DNA from 2 places in the Cumulibacter soli genome. Region 1 is predicted to be linked to the other one. Evidence: riboswitches for the same ligand, from Rfam matches in the RefSeq annotation. Region 1 holds a riboswitch; the other holds the start of a gene.
The links. Region 1 has a riboswitch for S-adenosylmethionine ahead of E1H16_RS02995 (flavin reductase family protein). Riboswitches for the same ligand answer to the same signal wherever they lie in the genome.
Positions count from the first base shown of each region.

Region 2: another riboswitch for S-adenosylmethionine. It lies ahead of metB (cystathionine gamma-synthase); the one in region 1 lies ahead of E1H16_RS02995 (flavin reductase family protein).

Region 1 covers NZ_SMSG01000001.1:617,569-621,778, reverse strand. Annotated here, with positions in the region: gene E1H16_RS03010 (RidA family protein) at 1-100, shown strand, start outside; gene E1H16_RS03005 (NUDIX hydrolase) at 103-906, shown strand; gene E1H16_RS03000 (MBL fold metallo-hydrolase) at 996-1,784, shown strand; SAM riboswitch class I at 1,914-2,005, shown strand; gene E1H16_RS02995 (flavin reductase family protein) at 2,312-2,827, shown strand; gene sfnG (dimethylsulfone monooxygenase SfnG) at 2,908-4,020, shown strand; gene E1H16_RS02985 (OsmC family protein) at 4,017-4,210, shown strand, end outside.
Region 2 covers NZ_SMSG01000003.1:181,630-185,839, forward strand. Annotated here, with positions in the region: gene E1H16_RS07635 (tyrosine recombinase XerC) at 1-704, shown strand, start outside; gene metB (cystathionine gamma-synthase) at 793-1,983, opposite strand; SAM riboswitch class I at 2,061-2,181, opposite strand; gene E1H16_RS18750 (M23 family metallopeptidase) at 2,311-3,312, opposite strand; gene rpsB (30S ribosomal protein S2) at 3,726-4,210, shown strand, end outside.

The sequences.
Region 1 (4,210 bases):
CGGCGATGCGGGTAAGCACGCTCGTTCCGCGGTCGGCGTCGCCGTGTTGCCCCTCGACACCCCCGTCGAGGTGGAGGTCATTGTGGAGGTAAGCGAGTGAGTATGCCAGAGCCGAAGGATGCGTCGACGGTCCTATTCATCAGGGACGGCGCCGAAGGCGTCGAGGTCTACCTGATTCGCCGCGCCCGTCAGATGGCTTTCGCCGGTGGGATGACGGCGTATCCCGGTGGTGGGGTGGACCCGCGCGACTCGGACGCCGAATTCGGCTGGATCGGACCTGACCCTGGGTATTGGGCCGACGCGTTCTCGTGTGATGAGCGCCGCGCCAAGGCACTGGTGGCTGCGGCAGTCCGCGAGACCTTCGAGGAGGCCGGGATCCTGTTGGCCACGGTGGGCGAGTCCCCCGTGAGCGACACCGACAATGAGGAGTGGGAGACCGAGCGTCTCGCGCTGCTGAATCGTGAACAGTCCCTTTCGGAGATGCTGAACCGTCGCGGGATGTCGGTGCGCGCGGACCTGATCCGCCCGTGGGCGCACTGGATCACCCCGAAGGCGGAGTCCAAGCGGTACGACACCCGCTTCTTCTTGATGAAACTGCCCGACGGTGTCGAACCGCGGGAGATTTCCACTGAGCACGACCACGCCGAGTGGGTGCCTGCGGCCCGGGCGGTGGAAGAGTCCGACAACGGCACGCGCCCGATGCTGCCGCCGACCACCGCGACGCTGACGGCGTTGACTGCATTCCAGACGGCAGAGGAGGCGATGGTCTCCGCGCCGCCGACGAGGATCGTGCCGATCATGCCCGAACTCGTGCAGCAGGACGGCGTGAACTATGTGAAGTTGCCGGACGGCACCATGATCAAACCGTCGATCAAGATCGGTCCCGGCCGGTCCGTGGTCAATTAGGATCTGTTGATCTGCGGTGGTTTCGCGCACGCTGTCGGCCCGATAGCGTGCGCGACACCACCGCAGTTCCCGGATATGGAGGTCTGCAGATGACGCACCCGCTGTATGAAGTACGCCGCGACGTCACGCCGTACGCGTCTGTCGTACTCGCCAACAATCCGAACGTGATGACCCTGGATGGCACCAACACCTGGCTGTTGCGCGCCGATGGACGCCGTGAAGCGATCGTCGTCGACCCAGGCCCGGAAGACCTCGAGCACCTCAAGGTCGTCGCGGCCGAGGCCGGCACCGTCGTCGAGGTGCTGTTGACCCACGGACACTGGGACCATTCCGAGTCCGCGAAGACTTTCCATGAGATGACCGGCGCGCGAGTGCGCGCCCTCGACCCCAAACACCAGTACGGCGGCGAAGGCCTCGGCGAGGGCGACGTGATCTCGGCGGCCGGCGTCGAAGTCAAGGTCATCGCGACACCGGGCCACACCAGCGACTCGCTGTCATTCATCGTGGACGACGGCGTCAACCCCGCCGCGGTGATGACCGGGGACACGATCCTCGGCCGCGGCACCACGGTGATCGCCTACCCCGACGGCAACCTCGCTGACTACCTGTCCTCGCTGGAACGGCTCAGGGCGTACGGCGACGCGACCGTGCTGCCGGGGCACGGTCCGGAACTGGAGTCGGCCGGCCGCGCGGCGGAGTTCTATCAGCAGCACCGCGCGCAACGACTGCAGCAGGTCCGCGACGCGCTCGGGGTACTCGGGGACGACGCGACCGCGCGGCAGGTCGTCGAGCATGTCTACACCGACGTACCGGAGTCGAACTGGCCGGCCGCGGAGCAGTCGGTGAAGTCGCAACTGGAGTACCTGCGTACCCACTGAATCCCGTAGGCATCGATTCCCGGCAGGGCGGTTGCGTGACGCAACCGCCCCTGCGGTGTCTCGCACGCCAAGGAATGCGCCGTACGTCGCATTCCTTGACGGCGTACGGCGATGTGTGCTGAAATCTCTGCACCATCCAGAGCGGCCGAGAGACCTGGCTCGAGGACGCCGCAGCAACCGCCCGCCTCGCGGGTAGGTGCTCACGCCAGGACCGATGGAGGAGTCCATGCACAGCAACACGAACCGGTCGTACCGCCTGCACGCGCGGCGGTGTATCGACCTCATGCGCCGCGGTGTCGGCGCCTGTTGTTGCTGACACCGTTCCCGTAAGCCGAGTTATCAGCCCCAACGGCTAGTTTCGGCAACAGCGCACGTTTTCGCCGCATCGTTGCGGCTTCGCCGGCCCGCTGGGACCGCATCACCGTCCTGGCAGCGGGCCATCACTCACGTCAACGATTCATCGGGCCGTCGTACGGCGGTTCATCGTTTGGCGAACCGCCTTTTGACCGAGACAAGGCTTTCGTACCATGTGCTTTTCCTGCAGCTCTGCCTCCGACGTTCGCTCGGGCGACGTCAAGGCCGCGCACGTCCAGTCCATTTTCCGTCGCGCCGCCACGTCGACGTGGGTCATCGCCGGGCTCGGTGAGCACGGCCCGATCGGGCTCACCGTGACTTCGCTGGTGTCGGTATCGACCACGCCGGCGATCGTGAGTTTCAACCTGCCGGCCGACTCAGCAGCGCTCGCCGTGCTGCGGGAGCACCGTTGGGCGGCCGCGCACCTGCTCGATGCCAGCCAAGGCGCCGTTGCCGCCGAATTCCGGCGGTCTGGGTCCTCGGCTATCGACGGTAACGACGACTGGCGCTACGACGATCGTGGCCTGCCGAACCTCAATGGCGCGTGCGCCCGCCTGGTGCTGTCGATCCGGGATTTCTTTGATGCCGGCGAATCCGTCGTCGCGCTCGCGGACGTGCGCGACGGCGCGATCGGCTCCTCGCGGCCGCTCTTACATCACCGCGGCGGATTCATTGCCGCGCTCGCCTGAGGTCACACGATCGCCGACGCTGTCACACGACCCGCCGTATCAATCGTACAAACCATACATATCAGCAAAGGGAAACGAGCATGACCACTGAGCCACTGAAGTTCGCCTACTGGGTACCTAACGTTTCGGGTGGACTTGTTGTCTCCACGATCGAGCAACGCACCAACCACAGTCCCGAATACAACATTGACCTCGCCCAGGCCGCTGAGCATGTCGGATTCGACTATGCGCTGACGCAAGTGCGCTACCTCGCCTCGTACGGCGCCGACGCCCAGCACGAATCGGTCAGCTTTTCGCTCGCGCTGCTGGCGGCGACCGAACGACTGAAGGTGATCGCCGCGGTACACCCCGGGCAGTGGCCGCCGCACATCCTCGCCAAACTCGCCGCGACCGCGCAGGCGACGACCGGTAACCGGCTCGCGTTGAACGTCGTCTCGGGCTGGTTCAAGCAGGAATACACCAACCTCGGTCTCGACTGGCTCGAGCACGAGGAGCGTTACCGCCGCAGCGAGGAATTCATCGAGGTGCTGCGCGGTCTGTGGGCTGAGGAGGGGTTCACCTACCGCGGCGACTTCTATCGAACCCGCGATGTCACCTTCCGCCCGCAACCGACGTTGCAACCGGAGATCTTCCAGGGCGGGAACTCGACGTCCGCGCGGGCGATGGCCGCACGATTGAGCGACTGGTACTTCATGAACGGCAACACACTTGACGGAGTGAACGAGCAGATCGCCGATGTCGCGGCCCAAGCGATCACGCACGCACACGACGTCCGGTTCGCGTTGAACGGCTTCGCCGTCGTCCGGGACAGCGAGGCCGAAGCGCAAGCCGTCGTCGAGGAGATCATCGCCAAGGCGGACGTCGAGAAGGTGCACGGGTTCGGCGAGTCCGTCAAACAGGCCGGGCAAGCGACGCGCGATAAGAAGGGAATGTGGGCGAACTCGGAGTTCCGCGATCTGGTGCAGTACAACGACGGGTTCCGCACGGGCCTGATCGGTACTCCCGAGCAAGTCGCTCGCCGGATTGTCGAGTACAAGAAGGCTGGCGTTAACCTGTTGCTGCTCGGCTTCCTGCATATTCGCGAGGAGGTCGAGCGGTTTGGGCAGCAGGTGATTCCGCTGGTGCGCGAACTAGAGGCGGACCTGGCTGCGAAGGCCGGCCGTGACGACGACCTGGTGGAGGTAACCGGATGACCGAACCCCTTGATGCGGCCGCGCTACGAGCGTTGCAACGCCCGCTGAAGGAGCGTTACAAGGAGGATCCCGCCACCGCGTTGGTGACCAACTCAGTGACCGCGACGCTGCTCGAGGACTCCATCTCGGCCGTCGTACCGACGTGGGCCGGCGACGTGCAGGCGGGACTGCATCCCGCGACCGGCGGCGA
Region 2 (4,210 bases), on a different contig from region 1:
CGCTGGGCGCCGCACGCAGCACGTTGTCTCGTCGCGCTGCTAGCGCGCGTGCGTTTACGGCGTACGCCGCCGGCCGCGGGCTGATCGAGGTCGACCCGGGACCGCGACTGGCATCGGCGGGCACGCACCGACGGTTGCCGGAGGTGTTGAACCAGGAACAGGCAGCCGATCTCGTTGACGGTGTCGAGGGCGACGGTGCGATCGCGTTGCGCGATCGAGCGATTCTGGAGTTGTTGTACGCCGGCGGTGTCCGGGTGGGCGAACTCGTCGGTCTGGACGTGGACTCCTTCGACGAGTCGCGCTCGTTGTTGCGGGTGATCGGCAAGGGCAACAAGGAACGCAGCGTTCCCATCGGTACGCCGGCGCAGCGTGCGCTACGGGCCTACCTCGCTGAAGGTCGAGGCGAGTTGGTGTCGGCGCGAAGTGGGCGCGCGCTTCTGCTGGGGGCGCGTGGTGGACGTATCGACTCACGTGAAGTACGCCGGATCGTGCATCGCGCCGCGCAAGGCGTCGACGGTGCGCCGGACATCGGCCCGCACGGGCTGCGGCACAGCGCGGCCACACACCTCCTGGAGGGTGGTGCCGATCTGCGTTCGGTCCAGGAATTGCTCGGGCACGCATCTTTGGCGACGACGCAGATCTACACGCACGTATCGGTTGAGCGACTGCGCTCGGCATTCGATCAGGCTCACCCGCGCTCCTGACCGTCTAGCCAATACGAAAGGGCGCTTCAGCGAATTCGCTGAAGCGCCCTTTCATCGGCCGCCGACACCCGAGCGCGGCTATGACCGGTTATGCGGGGACGGCCGCCGGAGCCGCCTGCTGGGCGCGAGCCAGACCAGCGGACAGGTCAGCGATCAAATCGTCGGGATCCTCGATACCGACGGATACCCGGATCAGGCCGTCGGAAATTCCGGCGACCGCGCGCGCCTCGGCGGTCATCGATGCGTGCGTCATCGTGGCGGGGTGCGCGACGAGAGATTCCACGCCACCGAGCGATTCGGCCAGGCTGAAGAGTTCCAGTCCGTCCAGGAACGCGCGCACCGCTGGCTCGCCGCCGGCCAACTCGAAGGACAGCATCGCGCCGAAACCGCTCTGCTGACGCGCCGCCAGCTCATGACCGGGGTGATCGGCCAGGCCGGGGAAATTCACCTTGCTCACCGCCGCATGCGCGTTGAGTGCCTCAACAACACGATCGGCACCCTCCTGGTGGGCGCGCATCCGTGGGGCGAGCGTACGCAGCCCGCGCAGCGTCTGATAGCAGTCGAACGGGCTCGCAGTCAGGCCGATGGTATTGGACCAGTAGGCCATCTGCTCCTGCAGTTCGGCTGTGGCTGAAAGGATCGCGCCGCCGACGACATCGCTGTGGCCATTGAGGTATTTGGTGGTGGAGTGCACGACCACGTCGCAACCCAGCGCGATCGGCTGCTGCAACAACGGCGACAGGAACGTGTTGTCGGCGACCACCGTCGCGCCGACCGCGTGGGCGCGACGTGCGGTGTCCGCGACGTCGGTGATGCGCAGCAGCGGGTTGGAGGGCGTCTCGATCCAGACGACCTTCGGTGACTGCGCCAGTGCGCTATCGAGCGCGGCGGTGTCGTTGAAGTCGACGGTCAGAACCTCGAACGAGCCCTTCTGGTGGTACGAATCGAACAGCCGCCAGGTGCCGCCGTAGCAGTCATGTGGGACAACGATCTTCTCGCCCGGAGACAGCAACGCGTGTACGACGACGGTGATTGCGCCCATCCCGGTCGCGGCGATGATGCCGCCGTGCGCACCTTCGAGCTCGGCGATTGCGTTGCCCAGCAGGTCGCGCGTCGGGTTACCGCTGCGTGTGTAGTCGTAGGTACGCGGTTGCGCGAATGACTCGAAGGTGAAGTTGCTCGATAGATGCAGCGGCGGAATGACCGCGCCGTGCTGAGTGTCGGACTCCAGCCCGCTGCGTACGGACTGCGTCACCTTTGAGAGGGGGGTGTTGCTCATGGTGTGGCACCTTTCGAATCGAACGGCACGACGCCATGCGGTTCGTTCGACCAGGTGCAGGATCGGCTCTGAGCCGAAATCCATCTTCCGGCCGGCCATCATTGGCCACCGCAGGACTTGGCACCGGCCATCGGTTTGCGATCGATGGTGGTTGCCCCGGCTTCAAAGGGCCTGTCCCTCAGCCGGTCGTGATGGTTTCAGCAGTTGAGGCTACGCGAGCAGCGCGCGCAGCGCCACGCTGCACTGTCGATCGTCGGGGGGATCACACCGAGGGACGCCGGGATCAGGCCCACATGGCAAGTCCGCTAGTGGATGTCGATACCGCGCTTACTCGATATCGATACCGCGCTCGCTGAGCCATTTCTGTGGATCGAGACGTTGGCTGCCGTAGAGCCCCTTACGGATTTCGAAGTGCAGATGTGGTCCGGTGGATTGGCCGCGGTTTCCGACTGTGGCGATCTGCTGACCGGCCGTCACCTGCTGGCCAGCGGCGACGAGGTACTGATCGACGTGACCGTAGATGAGGTACCAACCGTCGGCGCCGGGATCAATGACTACCCATTGGCCGAAACCGCTCGCTGTGCCGGCGGCGATGACGACGCCGCTGGTGGCCGAATACACCGGTGTGCCGATCTCCGCGGCAAGGTCGATGCCGTAGTGGAAAGTTCCCCAACGCGGGCCGACGCCCGAGGTGAAGACCCCACCAGGCGCGGGATGGACGGTCGTATTGCCAGAGCCGTGTGGATATGCGCCCACCTGCGCGCTCGGGGCGGGTAAACCGGACGATGACTCCTCGCCGGTGAGCGGGAGCAAGCGCACGGCGTGTGGAGTCAGCAGCGTCAGCGGATCGACGTACTGCTCGCCGAGCCGGACTCCCCAGTGCAGGCACACCGCGACCGCGCAATCCGGATGGCCCGCGATCACCGTCCCGATGACCTGTCCGCGTAGCACCACGTCGCCGGCAGACACGGTCGCCTCGACCGGTTCGTACGTCGTTCGTACTGTTGCGTGGTCGATCGAGATCACCCCTCTGCCCGCTACCGTGCCGGCGAATGCCACGACGCCGTCGGCGGCGGCACGTACGGCCTGGTCGGCCGACGCAGCAAGATCTACGCCGCGATGACCCGGCAGCCACGGCTGTGGTGGAAGGTCAAAGGCTTCGGTGACGTCGGGGGCCGGCGACAGTGGCCAATCGAAGCCAGGTGCGCCGCGTGCCGGCGTAGCGCACAGCGCGATGGTGCCAATCGTCAACACGGCGAGCACTCTCTGGAGGGCGCGTAACGGGTAAATCATCGGCTGAGCGAACCATCGCTGATACGCCTGAGACATAGGCGAAGGTCGTGCTGTGAAGACACGCCGGACTGTGGATACCGTGTCCGCCCGGAGACAGGCACTCGTTCACACAGCGTCAGGTGGTGTGGAGACCGGTACCCTCCGCGCCGGCACCATCCGCGCCGGCACCGTTCGAGCGCACGGCGTGCGAGAGATGCGCGCGGCGCCACACTCATCCGGCGCGCCGTCCGATGGCGGCATCCCGTACTATTTAGGGAGCGGTTCGTTCGGCTCCTGCCGACGGGCCGACTTCGCGCGTCCAGACCCGCCTTGCGGGTCGACTCTTCTACGGTCCGGTGTTCACGCCGGTCGAGTCGGGGCGCCAGGGGCGCTGCCGACCGGCGGCGCCGACAACCATAGAGGATCGCGCCGGTGCGTCTAGCCGGCCGATCAGGACAAGGAGAACGGCCATGGCCGTCGTCACTATGCGTCAGCTGCTCGACAGCGGCGTGCACTTCGGGCACCAGACCCGTCGGTGGAACCCGAAGATGAAGCGCTTCATCCTCACCGAGCGCAACGGCATCTACATCATCGACCTGCAGCAGACCTTGTCGTACATCGACAAGGCCTTCGAGTTCGTCAAGGAGACCGTCGCGCACGGCGGCACGATCCTTTTCGTCGGCACCAAGCGTCAGGCGCAGGAAGCCATCGCCAAGGAGGCGACCCGCGTCAACATGCCGTACGTCAACCACCGTTGGCTCGGCGGCATGCTCACCAACTTCGGCACCGTCCACAAGCGTCTGCAGCGCCTCAAGGAGCTCGAGCAGATCGCCGAGACCGGCGGCGAGACCGTGATGACCAAGAAGGAACAGCTGATCCTCGATCGCGAGCGCGAGAAGCTGTCGAAGACCCTCGGTGGAATCCGCGATATGGCTCGCGTGCCGTCGGCGATCTG